3 regions of the Ensifer sp. ENS08 genome follow, and region 1 is predicted to be linked to each of the others. Evidence: riboswitches for the same ligand, from Rfam matches in the RefSeq annotation. Region 1 holds a riboswitch; each other region holds the start of a gene.
What was found. Region 1 has a riboswitch for cobalamin ahead of metE (5-methyltetrahydropteroyltriglutamate--homocysteine S-methyltransferase). Riboswitches for the same ligand answer to the same signal wherever they lie in the genome.

Region 1 (4,810 bases):
CACGAACCGGACGGCCGCTGAAGCAGACGATCTGACCGATGCGCGCAGGCGCACGAAAATCGATGCGGTCGCAGGATGCGGTGACGAAGGGAACGCGCCCGTGACGGGTGGCGACGATGAAAGCGATCCGGTCCATCGACGCGAGGGCGGCGCCACCAAAGAGCGTGCCATGGTGATTGGTATCGCCTGGAAAAACGATGTCGATCAGGGTTTGTGGCGCCGGGGTTTCCCCCGGCGCCGTCGTGACTTCGTGCTGCCCCGTCATGCTTTGACGGCTTCGCGCGTATCGGCGGCAAAAGCCGCTCGAAGCGAGCGGGCGGCGGCGACCATGTTGACGAGCGCCGGCCGCGTCTCTTCCCAGCGCCTGGTCTTCAGTCCGCAATCGGGATTGACCCAGATCTGGTCCGGCGTGAGGCCCTCGGTCGCTTTTTCGATGAGATGCACCATTTCCTCGACGCTGGGCACGCGTGGCGAATGGATGTCGTAGACGCCCGGGCCGATCTCGTTCGGATAGGCCTTGTCGGCGAAGGCGCCGAGCAGTTCCATTTTCGATCGCGACGTCTCGATCGACATGACGTCGGCGTCCATCGCCGCGATTGCGGCCATGATGTCGTTGAACTCGGAGTAGCACATATGGGTGTGGATCTGGGTCGCATCGCCCACCCCGGCTGCACTGAGACGGAAGCACTCCACCGCCCAGTCGAGATAGGTCTTGCGATCGGCATTTCGCAGCGGCAGGCCTTCGCGCAGTGCCGGTTCGTCGATCTGGATGATGGCGATGCCGGCCGCCTCGAGATCCGACACTTCATCGCGCAGTGCTAGCGCGATCTGCCGGCACACCACGGAACGTGGCAGGTCGTCACGAACGAAGGACCATAGCAGCATGGTGACCGGACCCGTCAGCATGCCCTTGACCGGGCGATCGGTCAGCGACTGCGCGAAGGTCGCCCACTCGACCGTCATCGGGTTTGGTCGCGAAACGTCGCCGAAGATAACAGGCGGACGCACGCAGCGCGATCCGTAGCTCTGCACCCAGCCGCTCTGGGTGAAGGCGTAGCCCGAGAGCTGCTCGCCAAAATACTGCACCATGTCGTTGCGCTCGAACTCGCCGTGAACGACTACGTCGATGCCGACCTCTTCCTGCCAGCGCACCGCCACTTCGGTCTCTCGGCGAAGATAGGCGGTGTAGTCGACATAGCTGAGTTCGCCCTTCGCATGCAGTGAACGGGCCTGCCGAACCTCCGATGTCTGCGGGAAGGATCCGATCGTCGTTGTCGGGAAGAGCGGCAATGACAGCTTCTTCGCCTGCAGTGCCCGGCGGCCCGCGAACGGGGATTGCCGCTTGCTGTCCGCATCCGTCAGCGCTTTCAAGCGCCCGGCGACCAGAGGATCATGGATCCTGAGTGAGGTGAGCCTCGCCTGGGCGGACGCGATCGAGGCGGCGAAAACGTGCTCGGAAATGGCAAGCCCCGGCTCGAAGGCGCTGGCAAGCAGGCTGAGTTCGTCGAGTTTCTGCGTACCGAAGGCGAGCCAGGAGGAAAGTTCCGGATCAAGCGCACGCTCCAGCTCGAGATCGATAGGCACGTGCAGGAGTGAGCATGAAGGTGCGAGTTCGATGCGGTCGCGGCCGTGGGCCGAAGTCAGAGGCTGCAGCCGGCGGAACAGGCCGGCCAGATCGGTCCGCCAGATGTTGCGGCCGTCGATGACCCCGAGCGATAGGACCCGGTCCGCCGGAGCCGATTGGATGAGCGTGTCGATCTGCTGCGGCGCGCGCACGAGATCGACATGCAGTCCATCGACCGGCAGCGCCAACGCCGTTGCCGTGTTGTCGCCGATCGAGCCGAAATAGGTCGCCAGCATGATCTTGAGTCCGGGCACGTCGGTGTCGAACGTGCGATAGGCGAGGTCGAGAGCGCGACGATCCTTGTCCGCGAGATCGAGCGCCAGGCAAGGCTCGTCGATCTGGACCCAATCGGCGCCGGCGTCAGCAAGCTCCGCCAGGACCCTCACGTAAACGGGCAGGAGCCGTTCGATCAGATCGACCGGATCGAAGTCGCCGCCCTTCGATTTGCCGAGCTTCAGCAGTGTCACCGGGCCGATGAGCACCGGGCGTGTGCGATAGCCGAGGGCCTGAGCTTCCTGGAAGGCTTCCAGCGGCCGATTGTGGGTGAGCTCGAAGCGCTGATCCCTGTCGAACTCGGGCACCATGTAGTGATAGTTGGTGTCGAACCACTTTGTCATTTCGAGCGCGGGAGTGCCGCTGCTGCTTCCCGAATGGGTGCAGCCGGCGGCGCAGGGCGTTCCGGCCGAGCCGCGCGCCATGGCAAAATAGGTGTCGAGATCGACCGGGCCGCCCGTCCAGCCATAGGCCGGCGGGATTGCGCCGACAAGCACGGCGGTATCGAGCACGTGGTCGTAGAAGGAGAAGTCGTTGGAGGGGATGATGTCGATGCCGCGCGTTTTCTGCGCGGCCCAGTTTTCAGCGCGGAGCTTGGCTCCGGTATCGAGAAGTTCGCCGCGGCTGGCCTTTCCGGCCCAATAGCGTTCGAGCGCGAATTTCAATTCGCGACGGCGGCCGATGCGCGGGAAACCGAGATTGGCAGTCTTGATGGTCATTTCCTTACCCCGAAGGTTATGGGCAAGGCTTGAATGCGACGCAGCCGCGGCGCGAGAGCGATCCCGCGTCCTCAACGCGCCTCATCGGACACCCCGCCCGTGGACGTTGTTCATCGCGGCAGGTCTCCTGGCTTGCGGGTCGTCACGGACCGTTCCGTCTTCCCGAGGCGTCTCCCTCAGTGACATCTTCGAACGGCCGCTCTCCGCTTACAGTTGCGGGGGCAGCTCCGGCATGGGCGCTTGTCTGGCGCCGCACCGAATTCCCTCTTAGCTCCGTCCCTCCAAAGGCGGGCGAAGAACCACGATGGGGCGACAATGCCCTGTCCCGAGCTCTTCGTCAATCGCATAAAGAAATGCTTATGTCTTTATTCTCTCCCGCCGCCGCCCGCGGCGAGACAATGGCAGGACGAGGTCTTTCCATTGCTTTCCGCTCACGGGACGGTTGCGGTTTGGTCGAAGCGTCCTCCTCCGGCCACTGCCACGGATCCGCCGCGTCGCCAACGCGCGCGCGGATATGCTCTTGATCTCGCGTCAGGCCGATATCCCGGAGTTGGAACTCGTTGAACGTGTCGATGGCAACCGGAGGGTTGAGGGTCTTATCGGCCCAGTTCAGGACATGGTAAATCGTTGATCGCACTGCGCTAAGCATTGCTATCCTCACTTCTTTCAAGGGCGTGTGTTCGCGAAAAAAAGTGAGGGTTTTTGCCGTTTCGCGCAAAGCGATTTCTCGCATGCTGGCATAAAGAATGCTTATCTCAGTTCCATGAGCAAGATTCCTCCCATGAGTGCGGTGCGCGCCTTTGAGGCCGCCGCCAGGCACCTGAGTTTCACCCGCGCCGCCGAAGAGCTCGGCATGACGCAGGCGGCCGTCAGCTATCAGATCCGGCTGTTGGAAGATCGCATCGGCGCGCCGCTGTTCGTTCGGCTTCCGCGCGAGGTGCGATTGACCGGCGCCGGGCGGCAGCTAGCGCCGAAGGTGACCGAAGCGATCGATCTCTTAGGGGCGGCTTTCTCGGAGATCGCCGACAAGACCGAACATCACCTGCACATCTCGGTGCTGCCAACCGTCGTGTCGAGCTGGCTCGGTCAGCGCCTCGCGTCGTTTCAGACCGCGCATCCCAACATCAGCATCAGGGTGCACATGTCGACCGAGTTGGTCGATTTCAAACGTGACGCCATCGATCTCGCGGTGCGCAGCGGCGCCGGCGACTGGCCGGGCAACGATGTCTTTCCCTTGTTTCCGCTCGATTACGTGCCTGTCTGCACGCCATCCTTCCTGGAAAAGTACCAGCTCAAGGAGCCCGCGGACGTTCTGAGAGTCCGGCGTTTCGGCAACGCCAGCTGGTGGCGGCGGTGGATGATCGAAACCGGCGTCGAGCCGCCGGCAAGCAATGGCACCGAATTGATCTTCGACGTGCAGGCGATGGATGTCGCCACAATCCTTGCGGATCACGGCATTGCGATTGCCGTCTCGACCTTCCTGATGGATGAACTGAAGAGCGGCAGGCTCATCCGGCCGTTCGAGCATGTGGTGCGCGACGGCCGCGCCTATTGGCTCGTCTATCCGCAAAGCACCAGGCGGCAGAAGAAGATCCAGGCCTTTCGCGACTGGGTCGTCGCCGAGGCCGATGCGTCGAACGCCATGCTTTCGACCGTGATGGAGCAATCCTGTCCGGCGTCGCGTCGGACCGACCGCGGCGCAATGTAGAGACACAACGGGGCCTACTCGGCCCGTCGGTCTTCTGAAGATGACGCTTTCATGGAGAAACTGAAAATCAGCTGAGAACGGCTGTTACCAAACTGACATGGCGGCTCCCTAAAGACTGCGGCCAACCGCAGAGAAGGAAAGTATCAGCCCTCCGACGCGGATACCGCAAGCCATCGTCGGAGGCCCGTTTCCATGAAAATCGTCCAGATCAGCGACACCCATCTCAGCCCCGCCAAAAGCCACTTCAATGGCAATTGGGAACCGGTTCGCGCCTGGATCGAGGCGGTAAAACCCGATCTCGTCATCCACACCGGCGACGTCACCATCGATGGTGCCGACCACGAGGACGACATCACCTTCTCGCTCGATCTGATCGGCCAGCTCTCGATGCCGGTGCTGATCGTTCCCGGCAATCACGATGTCGGCCATCTGCCGGGTTCGCACCAGCCGGTGGATCCGGTTCGGCTTGCCCGCTGGCGCCGGCTC
Region 2 (4,810 bases), on a different contig from region 1:
TGCTGGTCACGTAGACATCGAGGACTTCGGCTTCCGCGTTGAGCAGCTCCTTGTCCTCGACCTCGAGCAGCTTGTTGTCGAGGTTTTCGACGAGCAGCGAACGCCGGCCCGAAAAGGCGACGACGTCGCCCGGCTGCAGCACGGTGTTGCCATCGGCCTCGATGATCTGGTCGCCGCGCCGCAGGCGCTCGACGAAGACGCGGATCCCGGGAAGGATGTCCTTGACCGGTTTCCCGGTGAGCCCGCTTGCCGCGTCGACGCGATAGGCCCGGAGGCCGAAGTCGTGATAGGCGCGGGTAATGCCGGGCTCGCTGCTTTCGCTGCCACCGCCGAGCTTGGCCTCGTATTCGCGGCAGGCCGCCGGAAGGTCGATGCCAAGAAGCTTGGGACCGAGCTGGGCGAGGATGATCGCCGAGCCGATCGTGCCCCAGATATAGGTCACCGCATAGGCGATCGGGATCTGGTCGGCAAAGGTCTTGGCCTGCTCCGGCGTCAGCCCGAGCGAATTGATCTGGTCGGTCGCAACCCCGATTGCAGCCGAGATCGTCTGCGAGCCGGCATACATGCCGGCGCCATAGCCGAGCGGCAGCCCGGCAATCAGCGCGCAGAGATAGGGAACGACGAGGCACAGCACCAGCACGGAGAGCGCAAAGGCGATCTGTTTCGGTCCATCGGTGCTCAAGCCCCGCACGAATTGCGGCCCGACGCCGTAGCCGACGGCGAAGAGGAAAATCAAAAACAGGGTGGATTTCAGGTCGCCGGAAACCTGGATACCCAGCTGTCCGATGAGAACGCCCGCAAGCAGCGTGGCGGTGACATTTCCAAGATTGAACCCCGCGACCTTGATCGGACCGATGAGGAAGCCGATGCCGAGGGCGAGGAAGACGGCGACAGGCGGATAGGTCCGAAGCGTGTCGACGAAGAAATCAATGGGATTCACTGATGCTATTCCCTTCTGAAAGTTGAGTTGCCGTCACTTCATTTCGGGATCTGCGCGGCTAAGTTGAGCTTGTTTCCGAGGCTTGTCGATGCCCAATCTTAATCCCGGCAATTGTCGCTTCGGTCGTCGAAATTCTCAACGGGCATAGGGTTACGTGAGCGTAACGTATGTTACATTTCAGCGTTTTTACTTGGGGTTGGGGATCGAGGCCGCCGCGATGTGTCGGTCGCATTCGATCGCAAGACCGCGGCACTGGCCCGGATCGCGATGGCACTTCAACTCTGGTGTTGTAATTCGTAACGTTATCTCCCAACGTGAGGCATGAGGCGTTTTCTCTTGGTTATGCTTGGAAAAGTTGCTGGGCACGGAACGGCGCGTCTTGCTGCTTGCGATAGGGGCGGCAGAATTTCGTGGGCTTGAGAAAAAAGCGGTGTCGTCTCCGCAAGGCGGCCGGTTCGTAAGGTGACGAGGAGGGGAAGCAATGATGGACGAGGTTATCCGAAGGCTCGGCGCACTTGGCGTTCAGCTCCCGACGCCGCCGAGGCCGCTCGGCGCCTATCGCGCGGTGATCGAGGCGGGTGAGATGCTTCATGTTTCGATGCAGGGGCCATTGCTGGACGGGCGCTTCGTGCATACGGGGCTGCTCGGGCGCGATGTGACCATCGACGAGGGGCGCAAGGCCGCAGAGTTGGCAGTGCTCAACGCGCTGGCGCAGATCCATGAGCATCTCGGCCGTTTCGAGCGTATTCGCCAGATCGTCCGGCTGGAGGGACATGTCGCCTGCACTGAGGATTTCCTGGAGCACCCGAAGGTACTCGACGGTGCTTCCGAGCTTCTGGCGGCCGCCTTTGGCGAAAGGGCTGGCCATGTTCGCTCCGTCTGCGGCGTGCGCAACCTGCCGGGCAACGCCTCTGTCGCGGTGACGCTGACGGCCGAACTCTTGCCGCCGGAGTTCTGAGGTAGCACGGCACGTCTTTTAGCGTGGTCGCTATCGCGGGCGTCGGATTGTGTCCGGCGCCCAATTTTCGACTTGCGCTACGTAATGTTATTTTATAACAAACCTCGCATGACGAAACGCCGCATGTTGATAGATCCCTCCCGCCTGTGTCGTGCGGTTGTCTCATCCGCCGATTCATGCGAGGAAGGCGTTGATGGTGCTGCGTCCGCGACAATGCGGAAGCGGCTGAAAAGGGAACACGGAACGGACGACCCTGATGGGGCCGAGACCGTGGCTGCCCCCGCAACTGTGAGCGGAAAGCGCATTCACACCATGTCACTGGTCGAAGACCGGGAAGACGTGGATGCGCCACGACCCGCGAGCCAGGAGACCTGCCATCGAACCGATCAACCACAACGGACGGGGTGTTCCGATGGAAAAGAACTGGCTTTCATACGACGGTTTTCCGTCCTCTTGCCGTTTCGCCATCTCTTGCCGTCAGTCCGGCGGAGGGCAGGAATGGCTGAGCCGAATTTCCGACAGCACAAGATAACGGTCTGCACCGATTGCCGCTTCACCGGCGGCCCATGCGTGCCCGGTGCCGAGCTGATCAAGCGGCTCAACCTGAGCATCGCAGCGCTCGGCGCACCGCTCGATCGCGATTTCTCGATCGCCGGAACGGTCTGCATGGCGGCCTGCACGCGGCCCTGCACCATCGCCTTCCAGGCGACGGGGAAGGCGACCTATCTCTTCGGCGACGTCTCGCCGGAAGAGGACATCGACGATCTCGTGCGCTTTGCCACAACCTATGCCGAGCGTGGCGATGGCATGACGCGGGCGGCGGAACGGCCGCGCGGGCTGAAAGGCAAGACGCTTGCCCGCATTCCCGCGGCGATGCTCGTCTCCGAAGATCTCGGCGGGCACTTCCAATGAGGTCGCGCAGAGGAACGAACCCATGAGCTGCAACGCAACGGGTGCAGCCCTCACGGTCGAGGGCCTTCGCTGGGGGCCGCGTTCGGGCCTGACGCTGGTCAACGACATCGGCTTTGCGATCGCGGCCGGCAGCCGGCTTGCGATCCTCGGGCCGAATGGCGCCGGCAAGACCTCGCTTCTGCGCTGCCTCTACCGGGCGGTGCAGCCGAATGCCGGCCGTGTTTCGGTCGATGGCGTCGATCTCTGGTCGATCTCGGCCCGCGAGGCGGCAAGGACAATCGCCGTCGTCTTGCAGGAGATGCCCGGCGATTTTCCCTTCAGCGTGCGCGACGTCGTGATGATGGGACGCATTCCGCGGCGGGAGGGCTTGAGCGGCTGGAACGATTTCGACCGCGAGCGGGTGCAGCACGCGCTCGCGCATCTCGATCTCGCCCATCTTGCCGGTCGCCAGTTCTCGACGCTTTCGGGCGGTGAGAAGCAGCGGGTGCTGATCGCCCGCGCGCTGGCACAGGAACCGCGCATCATCATCCTCGACGAGCCGACGAACCATCTCGACATCCGCCACCAGCTCGAAATCCTCGAGCTCTTGCAAACGCTGAAGCTGACGATCGTCTCGACGCTGCACGACATCAACCTCGCCGCCGAGTTTGCGACAGATGTCGCGATCTTGACCGCCGGGCGGCTGACGGCCTTCGGCCCGCCCGAAGAGGTGCTCAGCCCCAGCGAGCTTTCGGCCGCCTTCGGCGTCACCGCCACCGTTCACAATGCCGCTGCCGGCGGCGCCCGCTTTTCCTTTTCACTTCCTCGACAGGGATCGATTTCATGAAGATCAATATTGCCCCATTTTCCCTTCTTTTCGTGCTTGCCGCCGCCACGCCGGCGCTCGCCTATCCGGTCACCGTCAAGAGCTGCAACCGCGAGGTGACCTTCGACGCGGCGCCGAAGCGCGCGATCGCCAACGACGTCAACCTGGTGGAGATGATGCTGGCGCTGAGGCTCCAGGACCGCATGGTCGGCTATACCGGCGTTTCCGGCTGGAAGACGCTGGACGAGAAGCTGCGCGAAGGCGTCAAGGAACTGCCGGAGCTTTCGGAGAAATATCCGACCAAGGAAGTGCTGCTCAACGCCGATGCCGATTTCCTCTTTGCCGGCTGGAACTACGGCATGAAGGTCGGCGGCGAGGTCACGCCCGAGACATTGGCGCCCTTCAAGATCGGCGTCTACGAGCTGACCGAATCCTGCATCCACGTGATGGCCAAGCAGAAGCCTGATATGAACGACATGTTCGTCGATCTTCTCAATCTCGGCCGCATCTTCGGCGTCGAGGATCGCGCCGAGACGCTGGTTGACGGCTATCGCCGCCAGCTTGCCGAAATCACCAAGGCGACCGCCGGCAAGGCTAACCCGACGCGGGTCTTCGTCTATGATTCCGGCGAAGAGAAGCCGTTTACTTCCGGCCGCTTCGGCATTCCGACGGCGATGATCGAGGCCGCCGGCGGCGCCAACATCATGGACGACGTGGAAAAGAGCTGGGTGGAAATCTCCTGGGAACCGGTGATCGAGCGCAACCCGGAAGTGGTGGTCATCGTCAACTACGGCGAGGTGAAGGCCGAGGACAAGATCGCCTTCATGAAGAACAATGCGGCCTTCAAGAATGTCGATGCCGTCAAGAACGATCGCTTCGTCGTGCTCGATTATGTCGAGGCGACGCCAGGCCCGCGCAACATCGACGCCATTGCCAGGCTTGCCAAGGCCTTTCAGGGCGAGGGCCTGTAAGCGATGCTGGCTGAGGATGCGTCGCCTGGTCCCGTCGCCGTTTCACGCCTAGCGCCGGCACGGGCGCTGAAGGCGGGTGCCGGTCTCATGACGGCGCTTTTGCTGCTGGCCTTGACCGTCACGGCCGGCGTATCGCTCGGCTCGGCGCCGATCCCGGTTGCGACCGTCTGGTCGATCATCGCCAGCAAGATTTCGCCGGGCAGCGTCGAGGCTTTCTGGTCGGC
Region 3 (4,810 bases), on a different contig from region 1:
GCATGCTGGCGGTGGCAAGGGCGACTGCGATGTTTAGCGAGCCGCTGCTCGTGAGCCGCGCTGACGCTACGAGCGGCGCCGGCAGCGGCGTCGACATGTTGGTGACCGGCTCGATCGATTTCGCCCGCCAGGACCGTGCCCTGCAGGTGGCGATCGCCGGCAATGAGGCCGCCCAGGGCGCCTGCTCCAAGACGGAGGCCGGCACCGACGCCCCGGCAAGCGTTTCCGCCAATCCGATCCCCTGCAACGCGCCCTAAAGCCTCTCGCTTGAAAAAGCATTCACGCGACAGGCATTAAGCGCTTGTTGTTATGCATGTCGTTGCCGCAAAACCGCTGCACACTTTTGCGCGACATCATAAAAGCCTTCAAGCTTCGATCTGGACGTCTCCGAGCGGTCGTGAGCAGCAGGCGAGGATGTAGCCCTCATCGATCTCGTCGTCGAGAATGCCGCCATTGTGGCTCATATCCACCTCGCCTGAGACCTTCATCACCCGGCAGGTACCGCAGATGCCGCCTTCGCAGGCAGCGCCGATGCGCACGCCGTTGGCGCGCGCCGCCTGCAGGATCGTCTGGCCGGGCTTGGCCTCGATCTCCTTGCCGCTCATGGTGAAGGCGATCTTGGCGGCCTGGACCTCGCCCTCGTCACCGGCGCCGGCGCGCACGGCAATCTCTTCCGCCGCAGGTGCGGCGGCCGGCTGGAAGCTCTCCTCGTGGTAGCGGCCCATGTCGAAACCGGCCGATTTCAGCATCTCGCGCACGCCGCGCATGAACGGTTCGGGGCCGCAGCAGAAAACGGTGCGGTCCATGAAATCGGGCGCAAGCAGCGGCAGCTTGGCGCCATCAATGCGGCCGCGAAGCCCGTGCCAGCCGTGGCGTGCCTCATGTCCCTCGACGATGAAGCCGAGGTTCAGCCCGGACATCTGCGTCGCCAGAACCTCCAGCTCCGAACGGAACAGCAGGTCCTCCGGACGACGCGCGCAGGAGATGAAGGTCACATCCGTCTCCGGCACGCAGTCCGCCATCCAGCGCGTCATCGACATCATCGGCGTGATGCCGGAGCCGGCCGAGATAAACAGGTATTTGTCGCCGGGATGGCGGACGAAGCTGAAATCGCCAAGCGGGCCAAAGGCGCGGAGTTTCATTCCGGGCTTCAGGTGCTCGAACATCCAGCGGGTGCCGATGCTGTCTGACTGCGCCTTGACGGTCACGGCGATCGACAGCGGCCGCGAGGGCGTCGACGACAGGGTGTAGGTGCGCATCACTGGCTCGTCGGCGACGGGCAGTTCGAGGGTCACGAATTGCCCGGGCAGATAGCGAAACCAGGCGGGCTTTTCGGCCCGGAAGGTGAAGGTCATGACATCGGCGGTCTCGACGACCGCCGATGTGCATTCGAGCATCTGCTGCCGGTCGATCCAGACGTGGAGCGCGTCGAAATGGTGAAACGAAGAGGCCATCTGCATGTCAGGCGACCCTTGAAAGCGGAGCCGCGTCGCCGGCAAGGCGCTGCTCCATGAACTTGCAGTACCACTCGACGAACTGCATCACGCCACCCTCGTGCTCGGGCGAATAGGGACCGGGCTCATAGGCCGGTGAGCGGATGCCGAAGGCATTTTCCTCGACGATCTGACGGTCCTGGTCGTTGGTCTCGGTCCAGACATGCGTCAGTTCATCTAGATTGTAGTCGACGCCTTCGACCGCATCCTTGTTGACGAGCCACTTCGTCGTCACCTGAGTCAGTTCGGGCCCGAGCGGCAGCACCCGGAAGGTGATGGCGTGGTCGGCGAGCACATGGTTCCAGGTGGTGGGATAGTGGAACATCAAGAGCGTGCCGATCTGGCTCTGGGAGACGTCGGCGGACAGGGCCCGCCTGACGGCGCGGGCGCCCGACATGGTGTAGCTTTCGGCATTGTCGACAAGCGGCATGCGGGCGGCGCGGAACTGACCGGTCGGCGACATCTTAAATTCGCTCGGCAGGCCCTCGGCCTCGCACTTCGCCCAATGTTCGGCGATCACAGGATCATCCTTGGCGCCCTGCACCCCGGTCGCCGTCGGCGCCTCAGGATAGGTGCGGCAGAGTTCCGGATGATTGGCGGCGCAATGGTAGCATTCGCGGTTGTTTTCCCAGACGAGCTTCCAGTTGCCCTTCTCGATGATGGTGCTTTCGAACGCGACCTTGGTTTCGCCGAGCCGATGCGGCGCAAGATAGGGCAAGGCCATGTCGCGGAACGTCGTGAAATCCATCGGCTTTTCCGACAGGTTGATGAAGATGTAGCCGCCAACCGTTTCGCAATGGATCGGCTTCAGACTGTGGGCGGCCTTGTCGAAATCCTCTCCCATCTGCCGGGCAAAGAGCAGCGAGCCGTCGAGTTCGTAGGTCCACTGGTGATAGGGACAGACAAGCTTTGCCGACGAGCCTTTCGCCTGCGTGCAGACGCGCGAGCCGCGGTGGCGGCAGGAATTGTGCAGCGCCCGGATGGCGCCCTGGCGGTCGCGGGTGATGACAACGGGGTAGTCGCCGACCTGGACGGTGAAGTAATTGCCGGCCCGCGGGATCTCGCAGTCATGGCCGATGAACAGCCAATCCTTGTACCAGATGTTTTCCAGATCCTGCCTGTAGTAGTCGGGATCGATGTAAAAGGCCCGGTCGAGGCTGTAGCCGTCCCGCCTGCCCTTCAGCTTTCGAAGCATATCGTTTCTGGTGTCCATGTCCTGTCCTCATGCGCCATGTTTCGGAGAGGCAGGACAGGAACCCGCACGGGCGCACACCCATGCGTTTGAGGCTCCGATCCGGCTGCCCGCCGCAACCCGTTACGGTTATGTCCGTCAAGGCTGGTTTCCGGGCTCAGGAGCCGTCCTTTCGGACCTGCCCGGCGCCTTCCCGGACGAACCGTCCAGTGGCCTTTGCCGAGGCTTTCGCTCCACCACCGTTGCGGGGGCAGCGCCGGGATTTGACCGGCTTCCCAATTCTCCATCTTCCCTTCGAAGACGGCACCTTGAGTAAGGATATGTAATCGCGGAAGTCACCTTGGCAGCTGCCCGATAGCGACATCCAATTCCAGAATGACGACACGGAAAAAACCGCCACAAAAGGCCACCGTCTTAGAATTTTTACATTGCAAACATATAGATAGATCACATCTTGGGCAATTGCCGACTTTTGCGGCGCGGTCGGCGCAGATGCGGGAGGGCTTCGCCCGTTTGCGACATCGCGTCAGATAGAGAACGCTAATGATGCAGCCAGGACGAAATCATTCATTAACCATGAGCCGCTAGCCTAGCCGGCGGACGAGAGAGGTCCTGCAGGCAGGCAGATGGCGCGCTGACGATCATGGCAAAGTTGAGATACTACGACGCGACAGCCGAGAAGCTGCCGACAATCCCGCCGAAGGTGGCGGTTCATACCGAATTCCTGCGCACGGGCCGGATCAACCGCAGGCAATGGTTGCCGAGCGAACGCCGGTATTTGAGCTATGAGGAAGTCGCAGACAGGACGGGCAAGAAGCTCAGCACCGCCGGCGACACGACCCATAAGCGGATCAACGGGTTCCACAACTCGATCCAGTTCCCGAAGATGATCTTCCACCGCACGCTCGTCGGCCGGCCGCATCTCGGCTACTGTCACGTGACGGCGGCGCGTACGCCGGTTACTCCCTCCAAGGACATCACCTGGTCCTTCTACTTCGCCAACTTCTTCTGCAACCTGGGCGACGAGACGCATTTTTTCGAGAGTATCCAGCCCGGCTATTCACGCATGTACTTCGCCGTCGCCATCGAACCGGGCGCCCAAGCCGGGCAAATGGTCATCAACCGCAACTTTCGTGACAACGGGCTGCTGTTTCGCACGGATGATCCCAAGGTCGCGCTGAAAAACGTACTGATGCTTGGCGCCAAGGATGACGCGTTGCGTCGCATCATTCGCAGCCTCTGAGCCGAACCGGTTCCTTCAAAGAAAATCGTTCTGTTTTTCCGGTGCGTCCGTTAAGGAAGCGTCGGAAAGGAAACGGCATGGCTGAGATCATCGACACGGATAGAGAACCGGACCGCGCGATCGCGCGCGCCTGCGCCGTTCTTGCCGAAGGCGAGCCGGTCGCCATTCCGACCGAGACCGTCTACGGCCTTGCCGCCGACGCTACCAATCCCGATGCGATCAGTCGCATCTACGAGATGAAGGGGCGCCCGCGCTTCAATCCGCTGATCTCGCATGTTTCCGACATGGCGATGGCCGAAGCCCATGTGCATTTCGATCCGATTTCGAGGCAGCTGGCCGAAGCCTTCTGGCCCGGCCCGCTGACGCTGATCCTTCGGCAGCGCGCCGACAGCACGGTTCATGCGCTGGCGTCCGCCGGCCTCGACACGCTCGGCATTCGCATGCCCGACGGTTTTTCCCGCCGGGTAATCGCCCACTTCGGGCGACCACTGGCCGCGCCCAGTGCCAATACGTCGGGCAAGATCAGCCCGACCAGTGCGGTCCATGTGGAAGCCGATCTCGGCGAAAAACTGAAACTTATCCTCGACGCCGGCCAGGCCCAAATCGGCCTTGAGTCGACGATCATCAAGGTCGACGGCGACGAGATCCGGTTGCTTCGGCCGGGTGGCCTCGATGCCGCCGAGATCGAACGCCTGCTTGGCCGTCCAGTGACCCGGCCGGAGACGGCGGGAGCGACGATCGAGGCGCCGGGCATGCTCGCCTCGCACTACGCGCCCGGCGCTGCAGTCCGGCTCGATGCCGCCGAGGTGCATGCCGGCGAAGCCTTGATCCGTTTCGGCGGCAATCGGATCGCCGGCGAAGAGCAGGCGGCCGTCGTTCTCG

Region 2: linked by a shared signal. The riboswitch ahead of IB272_RS08195 (DUF1636 domain-containing protein) and the one ahead of metE (5-methyltetrahydropteroyltriglutamate--homocysteine S-methyltransferase) in region 1 are both predicted to bind cobalamin.
Region 3: linked by a shared signal. The riboswitch ahead of IB272_RS01280 (aromatic ring-hydroxylating dioxygenase subunit alpha) and the one ahead of metE (5-methyltetrahydropteroyltriglutamate--homocysteine S-methyltransferase) in region 1 are both predicted to bind cobalamin.

Annotation. Positions count from the first base shown of each region.
Region 1 is NZ_JACVBF010000011.1:49,471-54,280, forward strand. It holds gene IB272_RS21880 (hotdog domain-containing protein) at 1-265, opposite strand, end outside; gene metE (5-methyltetrahydropteroyltriglutamate--homocysteine S-methyltransferase) at 262-2,616, opposite strand; cobalamin riboswitch at 2,716-2,935, opposite strand; gene IB272_RS21890 (hypothetical protein) at 2,954-3,334, opposite strand; gene IB272_RS21895 (LysR substrate-binding domain-containing protein) at 3,398-4,324, shown strand; gene IB272_RS21900 (metallophosphoesterase) at 4,517-4,810, shown strand, end outside.
Region 2 is NZ_JACVBF010000002.1:524,899-529,708, forward strand. It holds gene aspT (aspartate-alanine antiporter) at 1-940, opposite strand, end outside; gene IB272_RS08190 (RidA family protein) at 1,422-1,898, shown strand; cobalamin riboswitch at 2,076-2,292, shown strand; gene IB272_RS08195 (DUF1636 domain-containing protein) at 2,397-2,810, shown strand; gene IB272_RS08200 (ABC transporter ATP-binding protein) at 2,833-3,636, shown strand; gene IB272_RS08205 (ABC transporter substrate-binding protein) at 3,633-4,586, shown strand; gene IB272_RS08210 (iron ABC transporter permease) at 4,674-4,810, shown strand, end outside.
Region 3 is NZ_JACVBF010000001.1:248,555-253,364, forward strand. It holds partial or broken gene IB272_RS01270 (GH25 family lysozyme) at 1-116, shown strand, start outside; gene IB272_RS01275 (hybrid-cluster NAD(P)-dependent oxidoreductase) at 366-1,460, opposite strand; gene IB272_RS01280 (aromatic ring-hydroxylating dioxygenase subunit alpha) at 1,462-2,706, opposite strand; cobalamin riboswitch at 2,810-3,011, opposite strand; gene IB272_RS01285 (DUF6656 family protein) at 3,329-3,928, shown strand; gene IB272_RS01290 (L-threonylcarbamoyladenylate synthase) at 4,006-4,810, shown strand, end outside.